Regions from separate parts of the Paenibacillus mesotrionivorans genome, predicted to be linked through region 3. Evidence: riboswitches for the same ligand, from Rfam matches in the RefSeq annotation. Region 3 holds a riboswitch; each other region holds the start of a gene.
What was found. Region 3 has a riboswitch for cyclic di-AMP ahead of ACI1P1_RS04580 (stalk domain-containing protein). Riboswitches for the same ligand answer to the same signal wherever they lie in the genome.
Positions count from the first base shown of each region.

Region 1: linked by a shared signal. The riboswitch ahead of ACI1P1_RS03300 (HAD family hydrolase) and the one ahead of ACI1P1_RS04580 (stalk domain-containing protein) in region 3 are both predicted to bind cyclic di-AMP.
Region 2: linked by a shared signal. The riboswitch ahead of ACI1P1_RS25720 (C40 family peptidase) and the one ahead of ACI1P1_RS04580 (stalk domain-containing protein) in region 3 are both predicted to bind cyclic di-AMP.

Region 1 covers NZ_JBJURJ010000002.1:191,275-199,243, reverse strand. Annotated here, with positions in the region: gene ACI1P1_RS03305 (cadherin-like beta sandwich domain-containing protein) at 1-3,622, shown strand, start outside; cyclic di-AMP (ydaO/yuaA leader) riboswitch at 3,852-3,994, shown strand; gene ACI1P1_RS03300 (HAD family hydrolase) at 4,184-4,918, shown strand; gene ACI1P1_RS03295 (CehA/McbA family metallohydrolase) at 5,003-6,475, opposite strand; gene ACI1P1_RS03290 (carbohydrate ABC transporter permease) at 6,487-7,437, opposite strand; gene ACI1P1_RS03285 (ABC transporter permease subunit) at 7,442-7,969, opposite strand, start outside.
Region 2 covers NZ_JBJURJ010000021.1:65,971-73,939, forward strand. Annotated here, with positions in the region: gene ACI1P1_RS25715 (hybrid sensor histidine kinase/response regulator) at 1-2,537, opposite strand, end outside; cyclic di-AMP (ydaO/yuaA leader) riboswitch at 2,894-3,029, shown strand; gene ACI1P1_RS25720 (C40 family peptidase) at 3,034-3,519, shown strand; gene fabV (enoyl-ACP reductase FabV) at 3,709-4,887, shown strand; gene ACI1P1_RS25730 (carboxypeptidase regulatory-like domain-containing protein) at 5,053-7,969, shown strand, end outside.
Region 3 covers NZ_JBJURJ010000003.1:18,277-26,245, forward strand. Annotated here, with positions in the region: gene ACI1P1_RS04570 (methyl-accepting chemotaxis protein) at 1-953, opposite strand, end outside; gene serC (3-phosphoserine/phosphohydroxythreonine transaminase) at 1,110-2,192, opposite strand; gene ACI1P1_RS04580 (stalk domain-containing protein) at 2,468-3,304, opposite strand; cyclic di-AMP (ydaO/yuaA leader) riboswitch at 3,347-3,496, opposite strand; gene glnA (type I glutamate--ammonia ligase) at 3,631-5,055, opposite strand; gene aroF (3-deoxy-7-phosphoheptulonate synthase) at 5,316-6,374, opposite strand; gene ACI1P1_RS04595 (4-hydroxy-3-methylbut-2-enyl diphosphate reductase) at 6,616-7,560, opposite strand; gene ACI1P1_RS04600 (sensor histidine kinase) at 7,638-7,969, opposite strand, start outside.

The DNA.
Region 1 (7,969 bases), on a different contig from region 3:
AACAATTGAGTTTGACGTGTACTATCCCAAAAGTGCGCAAGGCAAATTTATGAGGTGGAGAATCAGAGCCGGCAGCTCTACCGTTGATGCCTATCTGAGGGATTATCAATACAACAACCTTAACCCGGACTGGGTAGGAAGCTATAACAGCGAAACCTGGTTGAAGGCGCACCACAGCATCACCGCCTCAACCGGCAGTTCCTCCAGCTTCGTTCTCGAGCTTCACGGCGAGAACGCCCGCCCCGTGGAAACAGGCATGCTTCTTGTGGCCAATATCCAAATCTCGACACCCGATCCCAACGGTATTCCGCTTCCCAACGTAGTCAACAAGGAAAACCAGAGTGCGGTAGCCCCCTTAAAGAGCCTATATAACAGGGAAAACGGCCTGTTTATGGTCGGCGCCATCGGAACCGGCACCGTAACGGGCGCCAGAGCCAACCATTACGAAATCTTTGTTGACGGCAACAATCTCAAGGCCGATGGAACCCATCCCCGCGGCCCAAGCTGGCTGAAGAATGCTGCCGGTGAACCTATGAACGGCGCAGCCACCACCCCGGGTTTAGCTGAATACAGCTTCCCGACCGGCTCTTATCAGGCAATCAGAGATTCCGGAACGCCGGGACAGTACAAGTCCCATGGTCATGTATTGGCATGGTACAACCAGGCTCCAGGATGGATGACGCAAATTATTCCCGCGAACCTTCCCTCCGGGTATACCGGCACAACCAAATTCTACGGACTTGGCAATGGCGTGACAACCACGGTTAAGGTAGACAAGGAAATGGCCAGAAGAGTCCAGTTTAACCATACGATGTATGTGATGCGGCATTTCTTGACCACAGATGCAAAGTATGGCTCCAGCGTATCCCGCGGAATCATTCCCTTCAATTCCTGGGACGTGCTTAATGAAGAGGTTCACGAAAGCCGCCACAGCGAGCTCATTCCTACGGATGCAAACAACTGGAGAAACAGCCTTAAACACACCAACTGGCTTGCTGCCATGTCAGATAACCGGATTGATGGCGATGTCAAGGACCATTACATTTACCTGCTCTTCAAAAATGCCCACATTGCGGCCCCCAATGCCCGGATGGCGGCGGCTTACAAAGCCAACTACGAGAACCTTCCCGAGTATATGAAGCTCGATGGGCATGACACGGACGGCAGCATTGACGCTTATATCGTTGACACTCCTCCGAAGCTGACCTACAACGATTACGGGCTGGCGTCCCGCAGCAAAGCGAGAACCGTATACAACATGGTTCTCGAACTGAACACCGCATGGCTCTCCGATCCGCTGTATGACGGAAGGCCTCTTATCGAAGACATCGGTATCCAGGGGCATGATGCGGTTGGAAAAACTCTTGCCAGCGATAACCAATATGCTATGGCCCTCTATGCCTCTCTCGTTGACCGGGGCCTTCTGTCCGGCATTTCCTACTCCGAGCTTGACCTTAAGATTCCGACGGACGCTCCCGGCGGCGGCGCCACTGCTCCCGCAGTGCTTAATGTCAAACAGTCTGACGCCCTTGGTTATGAGTACGCGTTATTGTACAAACTGTTCACCAAATTCGCCCCGTATATCGACCATATCATCAGTTGGGGCGTAGCCGGTTCAGGGTGGCAAGGAAGCTATGTGCTGTTTGACGGTCAGAACAATGCCAATGCCGGTTACTATGGCGCCATGGACCCGGACCGGTTCATTCAGGGGCATTCCTACCTGGATAGCTTCTTCGAGGGTGAATACGGGAAGCTCCAGAACAGCTATGGGATTGATCTTGGCGATCTTGGAATCTATACACCCGCTAATACAATTGCGGATCTCAGCGGCTTGACACTGAGTGCGGGCACACTTGATCCGGCATTCGATGCGGCGACCACCGAGTATGAGGTAGCATTGAAGGATGCTGCCAGCATTCAAGTAACACCGGAGGCAAAAAACAGCAAGGCAACCATAAAGATAAACGGTACGGCAGTGGAAAGCGGAACGGCCTCCGCCGTCATAGACACACCGGCAGGTGAGACCTTGATTACAGTCAAAGTCACTGCGCAGAACGGGAGTACGGAGAAGATTTATACGATCAAGGTGACCAACACCAAAACGCCCGCACCGGTAAAATCCTCTAACGCGAATCTCAGCGGGTTGACGCTGAGCGCTGGGACACTTGATCCGGCATTTGCCGCAGCAACCATCCAGTATAGTGTTTCCCTGCAGGATTCGACGGGCGTGAAGGTGACTGCCACAGCCGCAGATAACAAGGCAACCATTAAAATGGACGGCACGGTTGTCCCCAGTAGCACAGCCTCCGGCACCATATCTCTGACACCGGGTGCAGCAACGGATGTTAAGGTAGAGGTAACCGCTGAGGACGGTACGGTAAAGATATACACCATAAAAGTAACAAACGGCAAAACAGATTCTCCTTCCTCTTCCGACAGTGAAACATCGTCTTCACCAACACCTACGCCTGCCGCTTCGGTTGTTTCAGGGCAGAAGGTAACTGTGAAGACGACTGTGGAGAATGGAATCGTATCTGTTGCGGCACCTGATTTGGAAAAAGTAAAGGAGTTCCTGGCGAAGAATGTGACATTGGAGATCCCTGCAGCCCAAGGAGTGAATGCCTACGCCGTAGGGTTGCCTGCTGCGGCGCTGATAAGTGGAACCAAGGAACACAAGCTCACGCTGTCCACGGAGTTGGGCAAGGTTGTCATCCCTGGTAACCTGCTGGCCGGCACAACGGCAAGCAGCGGCAAGGAAGTGGCACTGAAAATTGGCAAAGGCGACAAGTCCAAGCTCGCGCCGGAAGTGAAGGCTGCCCTTGGCGATAGACCGGTCATACAGCTTACCCTTGCGGTGGACGGAAAAGAGACGGCCTGGAGCAACCCAAGCGCACCTGTAACTGTATCCGTGCCTTACAAGCCAACTGCGGATGAATTGAAGAATCCGGAAATGATTGTGGTTTGGAGCATGGACGGAAACGGAAATGTGACTACAATACCGAGCGGACGCTACGACTCCAAAACTGGTATGGTAACCTTCAAAACCACTCATTTCAACGGCTACGCGGTAGCATACGTGTCCAAGACATTCACAGATCTCGGGACGGTGGCATGGGCTAAGAGTGCGGTCGAAGTGCTTGCGTCCAAGGATATTCTCAAGACAGAGGGGAGTGTATTCCATCCGGCAGCCGATATCACCAGGGCGGACTTCCTGTATTCCCTTGTTCGGGCACTTGGATTGACTGCAAAGACAAACGGCAATTTCAGCGATGTTCAGGAAAATGCTTATTATTATCAAGAGGTTGCCATTGCCAAAGCGCTAGGCATTACGAACGGCATTGACAACGACAAATTCGGCAGCGATATCAAGATCACCCGGCAGGACATGATGGTATTGACAGAAAGAGCCTTGAAGCTGGAGAAGAAGCTGAATCAGCAGGGGGCAGCAGCGGATCTGGAGAAATTCGCCGACAAGTCCGAGGTGGCTTCCTATGCGGTGAGCAGCGTAGCGGCCATGATTAAGGAAGGGCTGATCGAAGGCGGCGATAACAAAGTCAATCCGACTGGAAACACAACCAGAGCAGAAGCCGCGGTTATCCTCTACAGGCTGTACAACAAGTAAACTCTCATAAGGATGATGAGAACCGCGCCAGCTAGTGTTGGCGCGGTTTTACATGCAATTGGCCGGGTTGAGGCTCTAACGACCAATCGTATATGAAAAACCGAGTACAAATGGCTGAACAGAGGCCCAAGTGACCAATCGTATATGAAAAACCGAGTACAATCCGCCCACCGGGATCCGCGGCAATCCAGGCAATAAAATATTTGACTTTTCAGTTTTTTTGAAGTAGCATAAAACTACGCTTAATTTCCGGGGTAACATACCGGAAAGCGGGGGAACCATTCTTTTGGGGCGAATCATGCAGTTATTGCGTGTAGGGATGCCATCTGCCCGAGTCCGTCAGCTAACCTCGTCAGCATGGAGATGGGTCATTACTTTGCTTATACAAGTAGAGTCGGGCCCTTGTTTGAAGGGCTCTTTTTGTTGTTTTTCCAATGCCCGAATTCCAGCTGGCTTACCATGTTTGTTCCTGACGGATCTATCCCGCTCCCCCATCATGCCGGAGGCAGGCCTGTTGATGCGAAGGTGTGAATCAATTGAAGCAGGAAGGGAGGAGAGACGATGATCAAAGCGGTCATATTTAACTTTGGAGGGACTGTTCTGGATACGGAAACCCCCCGTTACGAAAGCTTCCTGGAAGCTTACCGCGAGCAGGGTGCGGAGCTGGACTGGTCCTTGTATGCGCAGTGCATCGGCACAGGCTTCCAAAGCTTCAACCCTTACGAGGATTTACTTGGCCGGATGCAACTCCCGGTGCAGTTGAATGCCTTCCGGGAGTCGATCCGCAGCCGGTGTGCCGAACTCACGGAACAAGAAGAGCTCCGGCCAGGGGTAATGGATGCCCTGGTGCGCGCCAAAGCCATGGGTCTTAAGATCGGCCTGGTGTCCGCCGCACCGCGGCGGGAGATCGATCCCCACCTCCAGAAGTGGGGGATTGCCTCTTATTTTGACTGTATCCGGACCGTGGATGACGCCACCCGGGTGGCTCCGGACCCGGAGCTGTACCAGCAAGCCTTGCGGATGCTGGGGGTACGACCCCGGCAGACGGCGGCCATCGAGGACTCTCCGGCAGGAGCGGAGGCAGCCATGCAAGCCGGTTTGTACACGGTTGTTGTCCCCAACGCCACAACCGCTGTGATGAAGTTCGGCCCCTGCCATGAGCGGCTGGCTTCTCTGGATCAGCTGGAACTTCCGGAGCTCTTAGACAGGCTTCATGCCGCCAAGGCTGTGGTCTGTGAGCCCGCAGTATTATGGAACCGGGTTATGCCCGTGGAACAGGAAGCGGAGGTCAGCTGAAGCGGAATGATGAAAAAAGCCATATGAAAGGCCGGCTCTGGTGAAGAATCCAGGACCGGCCTTTTTGGCCTGCGGAAGCATATGCTATTGGGCTGAAAGGTAGATCGGGTTGGTCATGGCAATCATCGACAGTCCGCCGGCTTCCTCCGCATACCGCCACAGCTCCGCCCGGTAAAACAGGCGGTTATGGGAAACCAGCTTCAGCAGGGTGCCATTGTTCCCGCCTAGGCCGGCCACATCACCGGATCCTTTGCCAGGTCCGGTTCTGATCCAATCGGATGCTCCATTTCCATCTCCATTGCCGTCCCCAGCCCCGCCGTCCAGTATCCGTTCCTCCTCCAAGCCATTGGCGGAGTAAACCCGCAGCACATCGCCGCGGAGGAGTCCGCCCGAAGCCTGTACATCCAGCCACATCCCCTCTGCAAGAGCGGCAGGGACCACGTCACCCATTCCCCATTGCCCGATGGAGATGGTCAACCGCGGCCCCTCCGGGGAATGGGACAGGGTAACCCGCCCGCGGTCTACTGCGCGGAGTATGGCATCAACCGAACGCCCGTGGGCAAAAATCCAATTGCACGGAGATCCATGGCGGATATACGGGTGGGGCCGGTGAAAATCGCTGCCGCCGACAGCGGTAAGTCTCCGTCCAGCTTCCAGTTGCTCCTGCCACCACACCAGCGTCCTGAGGTTATCCTCCCGCCACGGGCCGTTCCAAACCTCCACCCAGTCATGGGGCACATCAAAGCCCCACGTCCATCCGCAATTGCTGCAATGGGGATGATTCAGCGAAATATAAGCGCCGCGTTCTTTAGCGGAGGTCAACAATTGGATCGTATCCTCCGGGTGAAGAGAACGGAAATCGCTGATAGGAGCTTCCAGCCCATAGAGGTTGCAATGCCCGGAGAGGGTGGTCAGCTCCATAGCCGGGATCAGGGTCAGATCCGTTTCTAGCCGGTGGCGGGCCAGATTCTGACTTGCGGTATTGTGGTCCGTTAAGGCGAGAAAATCCAGTCCTGCCTGCTCCGCCAGCTTAATGGCCTCCGGCAGGGAATAGTGCCCGTCGCTATGGTTGGTATGGGCATGCAGCTCGCCCTTCAGCCAGCGGCCTGGCGCTTCGGCAAGCTGCACCTCAAGAATGACGCGGCAGCCGGCGGCGGGAATCCGGTAAGCACCCAGCAGGACCTTCCATTCGCCTGCAGTCACCTCTCCCGGCAAATAACCCGGTGTCGCCTCCTCCGGCCCGATTTCGAAGAAGCTGCGGGCGCCGCCGCTCCACCCTCTCATCCCGGCGGAATCCCGGATACCTAAATCCACAATGGTGGTTTTGGGGGAGGGAAGGCGGATGCCAAACCTGTTGGCCGAGGGTTTAGCCGCCGTTGCCGGAGAGACAACGTTTGTGTCTGGTGCGCTGCGGATTTTCGGAGGAGCATCACCCGCCAAATACTCCACCTTCATGGATACCGAAAGGCGCTCCACATGCTCCGGCACCGTAAAGGGCACCTCGATATATGTTTTTTCCTCATGGGACATGATGTCCCGGATAAGCTCCAGCCGCATGGGCCCGCCTCCTATTCCTTGGTTGCCCCCGCGATGATTCCCTGCACAAAGAACCGCTGGACAAACGGATAAATGATAACTAACGGCAATAAGGCAATCACAATGCCTGCCATTCGCACATTTTTGGTGATCAGAAAATTGCTGGAGGTGGAGGAGGTGTCAATGATCAACGCCTTCAGGGCCACCTGCAGCGTATATTTGGCCGGATCGCTCAGAAACAGCACGGCCGGTGTGAAATGGTTCCATTTGCCCACAAATTCGAACAGGGTGATGGTTGCCAGCCCCGCCGCGGACAAGGGGACATATAAGGTTAAGAATATGCGCAGCTCTCCGGCCCCGTCAAGCCTGGCGGATTCCCCCAGCTCCCACGGCACCGCCCCGAAGAAGCTGCGCATCAGAAGAATGCTGAAGCCTGACAAAATGCCGTTAATGACCAGCGCCGACAGAGAATTAAGCAGCCCCAGCTCCTTGTTCACAATGTACACGGGGATCATGATGGTTTCGAAGGGGACCATCATCGTCAGCATAATAAATCCCGTCAAGAACTTTCGTCCCGGCAACCCGCGTTGGATCAGGACGTACCCGGCCAGGGCGCACAGACAGACATGGCCCACAGTTCCCCACAGAGTGACGAGGGTATTGTTCCAGAAGGGACGGCCCAGCTGGATTTTGTTCCACACGGTGGAATAGCCCTCCGTGCTGAAGGCCTCCGGCCAGAGAATAATCCGGGGCTCCATGGAAGCAAGACCATCGGAGAAGGAGAGGGCCAGTGTATTCAGCAAGGGGATCACCATCGTCGATACCAGAAGCAGGAGGAACAGGGTGTTGAGGATGTCGAAAACAGCGCCCCCTAAGCTGCCTCCGGACCGCTGCCGCCCCGGCTGCCTCCTGCCGCCTGGCCCGGCAAAATCCGCGCCGCCCCGTAATCCCCGGTTATCTGCCGTTGTTTGCACCGCCTTCACGTGATCACCTCTCTCCATTTCCCGCCAACCGGCGCACGGCCAGGGTCAGCAGCACCGTAGCTGCAATGACCAGGCATCCTGCGGCGTTGGCGACGCCCATATCGAATTTCACCAGACCTTTTTCGTAGGTGTAGATCATGAGAACATCCACATACCGTTCGATAGCCGGATTGCGCATGGCGAAAATCTGATCGAATATCCGCAGCACACCCATGACGGACAGCATCAGCACCACCTGCATGGCCGGCACCAGCTGCGGCAGGGTGATGTGGCGGACCAGCTGCCAGCGGTTGGCACCGTCTATCCGGGCAGCCTCGTATAAGGCGGGATTCAGCCCCACAATCGCAGCCAGATAGATAATGCAGGTATACCCGGCATCCTTCCAGACCGCCGCCAGTACCATGGCCGCCCGGCTGTAATTCTTTTCCGCCAAAAAGTGGATGGGAGGCAGGCCGAACCACTCCCGCAGCTCATTCACTAACCCGCCGTCCGGCGTCAGCATAAAAATCCAGATGCCCGCCACCACAATCCA
Region 2 (7,969 bases), on a different contig from region 3:
ATGACACCGCTTAACGCATTGTACAGAAAATGCGGCTTGATCTGCGCCTGATGGAACGCCAGCTCATTGCGGATGGCCTCCTGGAAGGAGGATTTCATAGACAGCAGTGTCTGGATCCGGGCCAGCATGGTTTCCCCCTCGAAGGGTTTGGTCACATAATCGTTGGCGCCTGCAGCCAGGCCCAACGCAACATCCTGGGAACGGTCCTTGGCCGTTGCGAACAGAATGGGCAGCGAAAGGATCGAATGCTGCTCCCGGAGCATCCGGCACAGCTCGATGCCGGACATCTCGGGCATCATCACATCCAGAATAATCAGATCAATGTCCGGATGCCGGGCAATTTGAGCCAAGGCTTCCTTGGCGGACAAGGCGGAGAGCAGATTGTAGGGATAACGGCGCAGAATATTCAGTAAGGTATAAATATTGGAGGGTTCGTCATCCACGATCAGAATGGTCTCTTTGTACTCCCCCAGAACCTCCAATGGCTCCAGGAGGGCATTGGAATGGCGGCGCGGGAACTCTCCGCTTCCGTCCTCCGCGGAAGAAGCCGCAGCCTGCTCCACCGGCAGGCCGATCATCATCCGGGTGCCCTTGCCCGGCTCGGACCAGTCGATATCCAGGGAGCCATTCATCCCTTCAGCCAGCTTGCGGCAGATGTACAGACCCACTCCCATTCCGGAGTACCCTTCTGCGGGCAAATCATAACCGAAGGGATCCTCTTTCTTCAGCAGCCTCCGCTGTTTGTCCGGTGCAATCCCTGCCCCCGTATCCTCTACGGCGATCAAGGCTGCATCCCCCGTTACCGTACTGCTCAACGTGATACTTCCCGTTACCGTATACTTGATGGCATTATGCACCAGATTGTACAGCACCTGACGAAGGCGGTTCTCATCTGCCTGCACCCAAAGCGCAGCGGAGATTTCATTTTGCAGCACGACTTTTTTGCCGGCCAGCTCAAACTGCAGAATGTCCAGCACCATCTTCGCCACCGACCGGACGTTAACGGAGGTAATCTGCATCTTCATCTCCCCGTGACGCAGCCGTGTAACGTCGATTAAGTCCTGCATCAGCATCGACAGCTTGACGGAGATATCCTTTACCAGCCACAGGTCCTGCTGCTGCTTGGGGGAGAGTGCCTTCTCCCCCTCGTCCAGAAGGTGGGAGGTAATATTCATAATGGCGTTGAGCGGCGTGCGGATTTCATGGGAGGTCATAATCAGGAACTCATCCTTGGCCTGATTGGATGCTTCCAGCTGGCCAGTCAGCTTCTTGGTTTCCTCCATGGTACGGGCAAAACGGAACGCCAGCAGAATGTTCATCAGAATCGTGAAGATGAGCGCTCCCAGCTTGCCGATAAAATCCGAGGACATCATGCTTTCCTTCGCCAGCGAGTCCGCCACCAGATAAATCAAGAGACACGCCACAGCCGCAATAAACAGCAGCAGCTCCTTGCTTTCATAGCTTCCCTTCTGCCGCTGGGCATACAGCCTGGCCATTCCCAGCACCATATAAAACTCCACAAATGCCAGATAAAACATCACATAAAGCTTGATATCATTAAAAGCATGGTAAGGAATAACCGGTATGGTGGCAACGCATATCACCAGTGGCAAGATCAGAAGGGTTTGTGTCCGTTTGGACATCATCTTGCTGTTCAGAGAGCTGAAGAGCAGCACCGCTACCAGAGCAGAAAGGATAATCGTGATGTCCAGAAGCTTATAGATGAAGTCAAAGGGAATCTCAGGCAGCAGCCGCTGGGCAATTTTCTCGTCCTGCATAGTCTGCCCAATGGCGATCAGCACCAAGAACAGCCCGCAATACAGGTAGCTCCGGTCCTCCCGCCGGGGCAGATACTGCAGAAGCTGGTGGATGCCCACCAACGTGAAAATCATCACGCAGGCCAGATCCCCGCCCAGACTCAGCGCCGTCTGAATGATCACATCCTTTTGGGCCCCGAACAAGATCGGTCTGGCAACTCCCCCATTAAAGAACACATGGTTAGAAACCTGAATCACAATCTCAATTTCGCCTTGATCCGATGAAAAAAACACCGTATAAGGCGTATTTCCCGGACGGTGCTCCTCCCGCGTATAAGCAGGGGTTCCGCTTTCGCCCTCCAGCTTTCCGTTAATATAGAGCTTATGGGCCATACGGATGTTGGTAATTTTAATGCCGTAGATGGTCTCCTCATTAGGCACCAGCACCTTAAGCCGGTAGGTGCCCGAACCCTTAGCATGGACACCGCCGTTCTCATGTTTACCCCGCCAGGTCCAGGGGGTCTCCAGATAGATGGTTTCCCCCGGCTGGCCCAGCATAGGGTCTCCCGGCTCCAGCAGCTTGTCCGGAACAAACTCCCATTCCCCGCTCAGCTGAGCCATCCCGCGCTCCGGAAGGCCAATTCCCCGCAGGTCAAGAACACCCTGCTGCGCCGGAGGTGCACCATTGTTCTCCACTAACCCTGTATATAACAACGTAACCAGCAGCATAAACGCCACCGTAACTGAGGTGATTCCAATCCATTTGCCCGCCGATTTCATGATGACGCCCCTCTATAAATAAAAAAATCCGTCCGATTATATCATACGATAACAAGCTCACAAGAAACTCACAAGGGCAATATCTAACAATTTTCGACTTTCACAAAATAGATAGTAGTACACGGGACATATCCATAAAGCACAAGTACAGGACTATAATCAGGTGAACCGGAAGTTTGGCGTATTGTAGGAAGAGGTAAACGGAGGTTTTCCGGCAGGTTCGACAAGAACTGGTTGGAAATACCTGGTTCTTTTGTCCATTCAATGAACTTTCCGGAACATCTGAAGAAATTCTTATCTTTTTTTAAAGAGAAGGGGAGGAATTTGACTCTGCGGGGAGAATACTTAGACTTGGAAAAAATAACATGCCGAATTCCCGTTTACGGGAAACGGGGGAACCACTCTGGGTGAATTGGTCTCGATGTACAGGGACCATAGGGAACCTTCAACCGAACCCTCCAGCTAACCTCGCAGGCACCAGGAAGGGGTTTACCTGTTGTTTTCATTCTTTAAAAAGTCTGTTGTCGCACTCGTCGCTGCCGTCATGCTGCTCAGTTTCTCGGCAGGCACCGCCTCGGCTGCCACCCCGTTGAACGAGCAGATCGACGCCCTTATTGGAACCCCTTACAAATCCGGGGGAACTTCCACGAAGGGTTTCGATTGTTCGGGCTTCACCCAGTACCTGTTCGCCCAATTCAATTTTGAATTGTCCCGCAGCTCCGTTTCCCAGAATGAAGAAGGCTACTGGATCCCTAAATCCGACCTTCGTCCCGGGGATTTGGTGTTCTTCAACACCAGCGGTAAAGGCATTTCGCATGTGGGTGTCTACATCGGCGACGGAATGTTTGCCCATTCCGCCAGTGATGAGGGCGTAACCAAGAGCAGCCTGGATGAATCCTACTACAAGAAACGCTATGTTTCGGCCCGTCGCGTGCTGTGGGAAGAGCTCTATACCCAGATGACCTCTGAACCCGCAGCGTAACGTTGATTACCTCACACCTTCTAGCAAACCCTGCCGTGATTCATCTCCGGCGGGGTTTGTTTTCTTTTTACCCCCAAAGCCAGAAGATGAAACACCTCGTTTTAGTACCTGGTCTTGAAAAACCTCCGGTTAACATATATGATGAAGAACAAGGAATACCACATGATTTCAGGGAGGAACTCCTGCCATATGATCATTAAACCGAAAATACGCGGCTTTATCTGCACCACCGCCCATCCGGAAGGCTGCGCCGAAAGTGTGCGGCGCCAAATCGCTGCCGTACAGGCCAGAAAGCCTGTGACAGGAGCCAAAAAAGTGCTGGTCATCGGAGCATCCACCGGCTATGGCCTGGCGTCACGAATCGCCGCCGCCTTCGGTATGGGCGCCGATACCATCGGGCTTTTCTTCGAACGCCCGGCAACGGACGACCGCACAGCCACCGCAGGCTGGTACAACACGGCTGCCTTCGAGAAGGCTGCCCGTGAAGCGGGCCTGGTAGCGGAGAGCCTGAACGGCGATGCCTTCTCCCAGGCCATTAAGGAAGAGGCTGTCCGTCTAATCCGGGAGAAGCTGGGCAAGGTGGATATGGTGGTCTACAGCGTTGCCGCCCCCCGCAGAACCGATCCTGTCACCGGAGAGGTGTACGGCTCTGTGCTGAAGCCCATCGGGCAATCGTTCTCCAACAAATCAGTGAATGTGCAGAACGGCGTGGTCAATGAAGTTACGATGGAGCCTGCCAGCGACGAGGAAATCCGGCAAACCATCAAGGTGATGGGCGGAGAGGACTGGATCCTGTGGATGCAGCTGCTGGCCCAAGAAGGCCTGGTGGCCGACAATGTGATTACACTCGCCTATTCCTATATCGGACCGGAGGTCACCCACGCCATTTATAAGGAAGGAACCATCGGACGGGCCAAGGAGGATCTGGAGGTGGCGGCGCGCCAAATCACAGCGGAGCTTGCTCCTTATGGCGGGCGTGCTTATGTTTCCGTAAATAAGGCGCTGGTTACCCAAGCCAGCTCGGCTATACCCGTGGTTCCCCTGTACATCTCCCTTCTGTACAAACAAATGAAGGCCCAGGGAACCCATGAGGGCTGCATCGAACAGATGGCCCGGATGATGGAGCGGATCTACGGAGCCGGGGGAGAGGTTGTCACCGACGCCGAAGGCCGCATCCGTATGGATGACTGGGAGATGGACGAGGGCATCCAAGCCGAGGTAAACAAGGCATGGTCGGCCATCACTACCGAAACCTTGCCCGAGCTGGGAGATCTGGAAGGATACCGTCAGGACTTCCTGCAGCTCTTCGGCTTCGGCTTCGACAACGTGGATTATGAGGCGGATGTCAATCCGAATGTGCAGCTTTAAAGCCAATTAACCGCATAGCTATATGGGCGCAAACGCCCCCGCTTGTCCTCGAGGCAGGTGCGGGGCGTTTTTTGGCATCTCAAAAAATCCGTTGGCCGAATTCTTTTCCCATGTGCCGGCTCATAAGTATGTGGGGAGTTTGCATATGACGAAAAGGGTGAGAACATGCCGTTCCCGAGCAATGTCCAATTTACCCCCATTACTGTAGGCGGGAAGCCGCCCACAGCCAATGTGGACCCCGCTTTTCCCGCCAGTCTGGATATCGTGGGCAACAGCCAATTTCCTCCGGCCTATTTCGCCTATGACGGAAGGAACGTGTATTTCCGCTTCCGTTTACGAGGCGATCCCCGATCCCGTACCGGGTTTTTGAACCAAACCTGGGGGGTTCTGCTGGATTTGAACAACAACCCGTCCAGCTACGAATGGATGTTCACGCTGAACGGAGGCACCAGCCAGATTAATCTGATCCAGAATACGTCGGTGGGCAGCAATCCGCTGACGGATCCCGCAGAGCGGAACAACTTCTCCCGGCCGGTGAACAATTTCGACCTGGCCCGGGCTACCCTCACCCAGGACGGCTCCAATTTTGGCGGTCAGGAAAATTACTTCCTGGATTACTTCGTGGATCAGGGCACCTTCTTCAGCCAGCTTGTCATTAACGCCAATACCGTGCTGCGATTTCTCTTTTTCACCTCAACGCTGGCTAATCAGGTAAACCGGGACTATCTGCCGTTTTCCGATCCCGTCACCTTGAATCAAGCCAACGTGCGGGCTCAGCTGTCTGTCTCCCAGTCCCTTGTGAACCCTCCGTCCGCTATTCCTTCCGGCAGCATCGCCAGCTTAAACGGAAGATTTACCGTCTCGAATACGGGCTCCAGCGCCGCTTCCTCGGTATTCGCCACCATTCCTTTCCTGCCGGACAGAGTGGATTCCTTCCGGATTACATCCGTCAACATCGGCAACGCCAACTTCAATGCGCTGACCTCCACCTTAAGCTGGAATATCGGGACGTTGGCCAGCGGCGCCACAGTGGAGCTGACCTATAATCTGGGAGCGGTGTTCAACCAGGCGGGGACCCGGCCGTTCAATTCCTTTACCGTAACCGGCATCGACCAATTCACGGGCAATATGCTGCCGAACATTACCGGCTCACTGGAGGTGGCCGTCCAAGCAGGAGGCAGCCTCTCGGGTCTCGTCCAGAACACCAACGGTTTGCCCCAGCCGGATGTAACTGTGACACTGACCGCCCAAGGCGGTACAGTCCCCGTATCATCCACGGTCACCAATAGTGACGGCGTATACAGCCTCACCAATGTGCCGCCGGGCAATTATATCCTTTCCCTCACCAATCCGCTGTTTCTGCCCCAGAGCATCGATGTATCCATTGCCGCAAACACAGGAATTGTGCTGAACGTGCTGCTGCAGCCCCTGCCTGCCACACTGCAGGGCACGGTAACCTCAGCCTTGGACGGAGCTCCTGTTCCGGGTGCCGTACTGAACGTATCCAACCAAAGCAATGTGCGGATCGCTACGGTTACGACGGATGCCAATGGGCAATACAGCCTCGGCAATTTACCCCCGGGCGTTTCCATTACGGTATCTGTGGCCGCTCCCAATTTTCAATTGCAGAATGCGGACTTTTTCCTGGATCCGGGTGCGACCCGCGTATTCAACCCGGTGCTGGCCCCCAGCCCCGCCAGTGTATCCGGCACCGTCTCCGGCGCAGACGGGCTGCCTATTGCCGGAGCCACTGTGACAGTTCTCGACCGGAACAGCAATGTGCAGGCCGAAACGGCTACCAATGTAAACGGACAATATACCATCAGTTCACTGGTGCCTGGAGCAGCCTATCAGATTCGGGCCACTGCTCCCTTCTTCCAAACCTCGCTTACCGGACTGCAGACCGCTCCGGGAGAAGCGGCCACCTTGAACTTTACACTGCAGCCTTCTCCGGGGAGCATAACCGGCACCGTCACAGAGGAAGGCACAGGACTGCCTCTGGAGGGCATTTCCGTACGCGTTTATGACAGCCGGGATTTGACGGTGAACACCACCCTGACGGATGCCGGCGGTCAATTTGCCATCACCTCTCTGCCCCCCGATTCGTATACACTGTTGTTTTCCTCATCCGTCTTTGCCGCCCGGACCATCGGGGCAACGGTGCGGCCGGGAGAAAATACGGTTGTCAATGTCCGGCTGGTGCGGCTGACCGGCTCACTGGAGGGTATCGTCCGGAGGACAGACGGGCAACCGCTTGTTAGTGCAAACATTTCCGTGATTGACAACGGAACTGTGGTGGCCCGGGACACAACGGATGCCGAAGGCGAATTTATGATATCCGGTCTTTTCCCGAAGAGCTATACCGTCAATGCTGCAGCCGAAGGCTTTGCCACCAAAACACTGGGGGTCTTCATTCGCCCGCTGGAAACCTCCATACTGGAATTTGCGCTTGAATCTACTACGGGCATCATCCGCGGCGCGGTGACGGATTCCGCCGGGGCTCCCTTGGCCGGCGCTCTTATCGGCCTTAACAGCAATTTATTGGGTATCTCTATGCTGCGGGAGCGCACCGTTACCGACAACCAGGGGATCTTTCTCCTGCGGGACATTTCCCCCGGGGATTATGTGCTGAGCATTATGCTGCGGGGCTTCCAGAACGCCATTATCAGCACAACCGTAAGGGCGGATACGCTCACAGGCCTTTCCATCCCTCTTCTCCCTAACCCGGGCTCCATCCAAGGAACCGTGGTGGACGATGAAGGAGCTCCCATTGCCCCTGCAGTATCCGTCAATGTCCGGATTAACGACATCAACGGCGGGCTGGCCACCACACCTCCCGTGGATTCCGCCAGTCAGTTCCGGGCGGACGATTTGGCTCCCGGCACCTATTCGGTATATGCCTCGGCGACGGGATACCGGACGGAAAGCACAACGGTTACCGTCCTTTCGGGGGAAGAAACGGCGACCACAATCGTGCTGGCTCCTCTTCCCGGCTTTATCCAGGGAACCATTGCCGACAGGCAATCACGGCTTCCCATAGGAGGGGCTATGGTCAAGGCAGTGACCCAAAACGGCATCGTTC
Region 3 (7,969 bases):
CGGGTGATTCCTTGGCTCATTTCCTCCATGGCTCTGGCACTGTCCTCCGCGCCGCGGACCTGCTGCTCCGAACCGGCAGCCACCTCTTGGGCTGCATCCGTTATATGCTGGGTAGCCGCCGATGTCATCTCCGCATTGGCGCTCATCATCTTGGCACTGGCCACCAATTGTGCCGCACCCTCATCCACCTTGCCGATAATCCCGCGGAGCTGTCCCATCATATCCAGGAATGCTTCAGACAGCTCCTGGATTTCATCCTTGGTCCGCACCTCCAGCTTCTTAGGCTGGAGGTTGCCTGCGGCGATCTCTCTCGCTGCGGCTGTTATGCTGCGGATGGGCCGGGAGATGGCGTAGGCGATGAGGAACCCGATGGCCAGAGACAGCACAGTTGCGCCGATTCCTGCCCCCAACGCAAGCCGCTTGTCCCAAAGCACAGAGTCCTTCACCTCCTGCTGTTCCTCGGTCATAAGAGCCAATTGGTCGTTAGCCAGATTTTCCGCCAGGACGGCCAATTGAGTAGCCACCGGGAATACGCTGAATTCCGCCTCCCGCAGCCCCTTGTCCGCGGGCATCGCCAAGGCTGCATCCACCCGCTCCTTGTAATCCAGCGCCAGCCCCTTCAGCCGTTCGAAGCGCCCGGCATCCTCCTCCGAGGTGACGAAGGGAAGTGTTTCCTCCACCAGACTGATGACCCGCGTGTTAGCCTCCGCCATCCGTTCGATGGATGCAGGCGTCTGTGTCAGATAATATTCCCGGATATAGTCATTTTGCTGAAGACCTGCAGATTGAATCAACTGGGCGTGGGTCAGCACCTTCACCCGTTCATCCACCAATGCATGAAACCGTGATTCGACGTCACCCAAGGAACGGTAGAATAAGCCGATGACAATGACCATAAAACATGCTACTGCCAAAAAACCGCCGATTAACTTGCGTCCGATTGTAAGCTTCATTTGCGCATCAGCCCTCTGCCTTCAGCACCTTTGTCAGGTTTTTTGACATCATTTTACCTATGTTTGATAATTTATTCTGTGACAGATATCATAACATGCAAAAACCCGACAGGAACCGTCCTGTCGGGTTAGAAAAATTGCCATATATTCTACAAATTAGCCGTGGGTGCGTTTGAATTCGTCCAGCAGATCCACCAAAGCCTTGCAGCTTGCGTAAGGTACGGCGTTATAAGTGGAAGCGCGGAGATGGCCGACGCTGCGGTGGCCGCCCAGGCCTACGAAACCGTTCTTCTTGGCCAATGCAAGGAATTCCTTCTCCAGCTCTTCGGTTTGCAGCTTGAAGGTTACGTTCATAATGGAACGGCTGTCCTTCTGGGCCAAACCTTCATAGAAGCCGCCGCTGTTATCCAGCACATTGTAAATCAGGTCGGTCTTCTCGCGGTTCGCCTTCTCGACAGCTGCTACGCCGCCTTGCTCCTTGACCCACTTCAGCACCAGGTTAACCATATAAATGGAATATACCGGTGGTGTGTTGTACAGGGAGTTGTTCTTCAGATAAGTGCTGTAGCGGAGCATGGTGGGAATGGTCTTGGGTGCGTTGTTGAACAAATCTTCCTTAGCAACAACGATGGTGACGCCGGAAGGACCCAGGTTCTTCTGAGCACCGGCGTAGATCAGGGAGAACTTGGAGGCGTCGATGCGCCGGGACAGGATATCGCTGGACATATCCGATACCAGCGGAATGCTGCCTGTATCCGGGAACTCCTGGTATTGGGTGCCTGCAATGGTTTCATTGGAGGTCACGTGCAGATATGCCGCGTTCTCCGGGATTTCGATTTCGCTCAAAGCGGGAATATGTAGAACGCCTTCCTTGGAGCTGGCGGCGATATGGGTCTCTCCGATGAGTTTGGCTTCCTGGATGGCCTTCTCCGCCCAAGAGCCGGTCATAACATAGCTGCCTACCTTGCCTGCGGTGAGCAGGTTCATAGGAAGCATGGCGAACTGCGTGCTGGCACCGCCTTGCAGGAACAGTACCTTGTAGCCGGCAGGGAGCTCCAGTAGCTCAAGAAGCAGCTGTTGGGTCTCGTCGTTTACCGCTTCATACTCCTTGCTGCGGTGGGATACCTCCATGATGGACATGCCGATCCCTTTAAAATCAACAATCTCTTCCTGCGCCTTCTGCAATACTTCCAGCGGGAGCGCCGCAGGCCCTGCATTAAAATTATAGGCTCTAGTCATGAAATTCCACACCAACCCTTCACGTTTGTGTCTATGATAGCAAGATTCAATAGGTTCATCAAGTAGCTTTAAGCGCATTCACAGAAATTTTCTTTTATTCTTTACAGCGGTTATGAACCATATTTTTACATGATAAATATTTTTTATCGAAAGAATAAACAGCAGAATTCCAACGAGACATGTGAAGTTTTCTTCCATTCTTTTCTTGCTCCGCAGAGTAAAAAAGAAGCCATCCGGAGAATGGCTCCGAATGGCCTGTGTCTGGTGCTTCCGATTCAGGGAAGCAGATACACCTTCACCTGCTGGTAGCCGAACTTCTTCAGCTCCTCACGGGTTCCCGGCACAAAAAGATCGATCCGGTTCCCTTTAAGGGCATTGCCTGTGTCCGTAGCTTCCGCAAACATCCCGCCTACCGGCAGACCGTTAAAGTCATACCCTTCCACATACAGCTTGGTGCCCAGCGGGATAACGGATGGATCCACCGCGACAGTTCCCACTTTCAACGGATTGCCGAAATAGTCCACTGCCCCATATCCGCCGTTTTCCTTGGGATCGGCTGAGTATGCCGTGGCCGTAAATGTGGATACCAGCTTCATCCGCGGCGCATACCAGGCCGGCGCGTGATAGTTGCCGTCTTCATTAAGAATGGCGATAAAATTGCTGGAGTCCCACTGCACCCTAATTCCTTTTGCTTCCGAAATAAACCGCAAGGGCACATAAACCCTGCCGTCGCGCAGCACTGCTGCGGTGTCCATAGCCTCAGCTTTCCCATCCACCATGGCCATGGTTTTGCCTGTTTCCAGAGTCAGGGTTTTGCCTGCGTCATTCTTCAGCTGCACATTGATTTGTCCGTCGGACAGGCGGGACCAATCCACCTGATAGCCCAATTCCTCGCTTACAAAACGGACGGGCACCTGGGTACGTCCCTGGTCATCAATAAAGGGCTGGGCGTCGGGAAACTGAATCAACTCCGTATTGACCTGCACCTTGACAGAAAGCGTTTCCGCCAAAGGAGCGACCTCAGCATGCGCCGCGGGAGCCGCAAACGCACAGAGAGAAATTGCTGCAGCACTTATGCCTGCAACCCATTTCTTTTGGTTAAAGATTGGCATGGATGATGGACCTCCTGAGTATTTCATCCGCATAATGCCGGATGATTCTCTGCCTCCGAGGTTAGTTGACGGGTTCGGGAAGAAGGTTGCTCCCTAGGCGCCTGACAGCAGCGCGCATTCACCCCTGTAAATCATCCCCCGTACCGGTTGTTTATATGGAAGCGTCCATACCGGATTCGGCTCTATTTAGGCTACCATACCCGCCAAAGCTGCATCAACCCTCAAAATATTACAGTTGGATAATAAATCAGAATCCCCCCACCGCACCTTCAACAACAAAAAAACCCCCGGAGAACCGGGGGCTGCGATCAATAAGGGTAATGGAATTACACTCCGAAGTACAGGGAGTATTCGTGCGGGTGAACGCGGATGGCGACAGCCTTGGCTTCAGCACGCTTCAGTTCGATGAAGTTGGCGATGAAGTCTTCGGTGAAGACGCCGGACTCGGTCAAGAAGGAGTGGTTGGCTTCCAGAGCGTCCAGAGCTTCCTCCAGGGAGCCCGGTACACTGCGGATTTCCTTCTTCTCTTCGTCGGACAGCTCGTAGATGTTCTTGTCCAGCGGACCATAACCCAGAGCAGTCGGGTCGATCTTGTTCTTGATGCCGTCCAAACCGGCCAACAGCATAGCTGCGAAAGCCAGGTACGGGTTTGCAGTGGAGTCCGGAGTACGGAACTCGATGCGACAGCCCTTCGGAGTTACGGCAGCGATCGGGATACGTACAGCCGCGGAACGGTTACCCTTGGAGAATACCAGGTTAACCGGTGCTTCATAACCCGGAACCAGACGCTTGAAGGAGTTGGTGGACGGGTTGGTCAATGCGATCAGAGACGGTGCATGGTGCAGGATACCGCCGATGTAATAGATCGCCATTTGGCTCAGGTTGGCGTATGCGCCTTTTTCGTAGAACAGCGGGTTGCCGTCGTTGAAAATGGATTGATGCACGTGCATGCCGCTGCCGTTGTCGCCGAAAAGCGGCTTCGGCATGAAGGTTGCAACCTTGCCGTATTGGCGGGCAACGTTTTGCACAATATATTTATACTTTTGCAGGTTGTCGGCAGTTTTGGTCAGGGTGCTGAAGCGGAAGTTGATTTCGCCTTGGCCGGCAGTGGCAACTTCGTGGTGATGACGCTCGATGCGCAGGCCAGCTTCTTGCAGAAGACGGCACATTTCGGAGCGGATATCCTGTTGGGTATCAGTAGGAGCTACCGGGAAATAACCGCCCTTAACGCCGGTTTTGAAGGCCAGGTTGCCGCCTTCTTCCTTGCGGCCGGTGTTCCATGCAGCTTCTTCGGAGTCCACTTCATAGAAGGACTTGTTCATGCCGCTTTCGTAGCGTACATCGTCAAAGATAAAGAACTCGGATTCAGGAGCAAAATAAGCGTCTGTTCCCAGTCCGGTGGTTTTCAGGTATTCTTCGGCCTTCACAGCGATGCTGCGGGGGTCGCGGTCATAACGGACTCCGTCAGGAGTATAAATGTCGCAAAGCAGAACCAGTGTAGGATGTGCAGTGAACGGATCAACAAAGGCAGAGTCCGTGTCCGGCATCATTACCATGTCGGATTCTTCGATTCCCCGGAAGCCGGTGATGGAGGAACCGTCGAAAGCAACACCAGTTTCGAAGGTTTCAGCCTCTACTTCTACAGCGGGAACAGACAAGTGATGGGATTTGCCGCCAATGTCAGTAAACCGAAAATCAACCCATTCAATACCCTTTTCCTTAATGGTATCCAGCACTTTTTGAACAGACATGGATAATTACCCTCCCTAATTCCGAACATTCACCGTTAAAATGGCGATCATTGTTCAATTTTTTACTCAACTTGCCATTATTATAAAGCCTTCATTTTTGGTCGTCAATACTTATGTAAGGTATTTTTTTGGGTCGTGTTAGGATTGTTTACACCCTCTGAATAAATGTTCACAAATTCACCATGAAAAGGCCTATCCCACTGGAGATCCAGGGAAATAAGCCTTTTCCTTCATTAATAAGGAATTTCAAAATCCGAATATTACTTCTTCCAAGAGCCTGCGAGAATCGGTTCCTTGCGGGTATTCAGGGTTTTCCCGCAGAGGGGCGCCAGCTTCTCCAGATCAGCCAGCAGATCGGAGAATTGATCCGGGAACAGGGATTGCACGCCATCGCCGGTCATCGAGTTGTCCGGGTCCGTATGCATCTCGATAATCAATCCGTCGCAGCCTGCGGCTACGGATGCCTTGGTCATCGGGACCACCAGCTCTCTGCGGCCTGTGCCGTGGCTGGGGTCGGAAATCACCGGAAGGTGGGACAAGGACTTCAGCACGGGGATGGCTGCCAAGTCAAGTGTGTTCCGGGTGTACGATTCGAAGGTGCGGATGCCGCGTTCGCACAGCATAACATTGGGGTTGCCGCCGGCCAGGATGTATTCCGCCGCATTCAGGAATTCGTCATAGGTAGAGCTGAAGCCACGCTTCAACAGAACAGGAGTCTGGATGGTACCCAGCTTGCGCAGAAGGTCAAAATTCTGCATGTTCCGGGTGCCCACTTGGAGAATATCCGCGTATTCGGCGCAAATATCCACGTATTCCGGAGTCATAACCTCAGTGATAGTCAAGAGGCCATGCTTCTCGCCGGCATCCTTCATCCATTTGAGTCCCTCTGTACCAATCCCTTGGAAGCTGTAAGGGCCTGTGCGGGGCTTGAAGGCGCCGCCGCGGAGAACCTGGCCGCCCGCCAGCTTCACCAGACGGGCGATTTCGTCGATCTGCTCAGGAGTTTCCACCGCGCAGGGGCCGCCCATAATCACCAGCTCGCTGCCGCCGATTTCCACTCCCTTAATCTTAATGACAGTATCGGCAGGATGGAATTCCCGGCTGGCCATCTTGTAGGACTTGGAGATGCGGACAACCTGTTCCACACCTGACATCTGACGGAGATGCTCAGCCAGCTGCGAATCGAATTTCCCGACAATACCGATAACGGTGCGATCCTCTCCCATGGAAACATGAGCGCTTAATCCGTGCTTCTCTATATAACGGACGATTTCATTAATCCGTTCTTGGCTGGTTTTATTCGAAGTGACTACGATCATCCCTGGCACTCTCCCTTAGCTATTGTTTCGCTTCAACGCTTGTGCGCTTCTTCGCTTTTAATCATTAAAGCAAATATAGACTATTCTAACCGTCGCGTCAAGCCTTTTTTCTGGAAAAACGTCTCCGAAAGGCAAATTCGCCTTCCGGAGACGCGTCATGTAAGGTTTTGAGCACTTCCGGGGCTCCCCCAAAAGTAATCGGAATTTACCCCCAGAGCTTGGCTTCACTTTTTGGGGACCGTTACGACTTCTGCCGCACCGCATGGATCAGCTTTTTCATATTGACGGTCCGCTTGATTTCCCAGGTGGCCGGATCATTGCGGTCGAACTGCTCCAGATATGAAATTACCTCTTTGGTGATGGGTGTGGGGGTAGAAGCCCCCGAGGAAACAGCCACCTTATCGATGCTTTTCAGCCATTCCGGATCAAGCTCTCCCAGATCTGCGATCCGGTAAGCCTTCACACCGGCAATCTCCTCGGACACCTGTGCCAGCCGGTTGGAGTTATTGCTGTGCGGATCCCCCACCACGATGGTCAGCTCCGCTTCCTTGGCCTGCTCCGCTACCGCCTCCTGGCGCAATTGGGTGGCGAGGCAAATTTCATTGTGAATCTCGGCATGGGGGTACTTTTCAATCAACCGGTTAATGGTATTTTTGATATCCCATTGGCTCATGGTGGTTTGGTTGGTAATCACAATCCGCTCCGAATCCAGCTGAAGCCCTTCCACATCCTCGACCCGTTCAATCAGATGCACCTGTCCGGGAGCGACGCCGATAGCGCCCTCGGGCTCGGGGTGGCCTTTTTTGCCGATATAAATAATCTGGTAGTCCTGCGCGCTTTTTTCCTTAATGAGAGTATGGGTTCTGGTCACGTCGGGGCAGGTAGCGTCTACTACTGTCAGCCCCTTCTCCAGTGCGCGCTTGCGCACCTCGGGAGAAACGCCGTGGGCGGTGAAAATCACCGTGCCTTTTTCCACCTTCTCCAGGATATCCAGGCGGTTTGGGCCCTCCAGGGTAATAATGCCTTCCTCCTTGAAAAAATCGGTGACATGGGCATTGTGTACAATCATCCCCAATATATAAATCGGCCGCGGCACATTCAAGTTCTGGGCAGTACGCATGGCAAGAGCCATGGCGTCCACCACACCGTAGCAGTATCCGCGGGGTGTAATTTTGATGACTTCCATGATTAGGACTCGCCTCCTTCCACCTGATTATAGCATATCCGCGTGTATCTGCCCCCCGTTCAAGCCCGTCTTACGGCTTAATTGTTCATATCCCGGAAGAAAACCGGCAGCCACACCAGGAAGGTGCTTCCGTCTCCCAGCCTTGTGGTGACCTCCACAGACCCGCCATGTTCGTCAATAATCCACTTGGCGATGGACAGTCCCAGGCCGGTTCCGGCCGTCACCCCTCTGGATTCATCCGCCCGGTAAAAACGCTCAAAGATATGGGGAATCTCTTCCTTGTCCATACCGATTCCCGTATCCGCAATCCGGATGCCCACTTGTTCCTCTCTGACCAAAGCATCCATCCGGACCGTACCCTGCGGTGTATATTTGAAGGCATTCTCAATGAAGATAAACAGCATTTGCT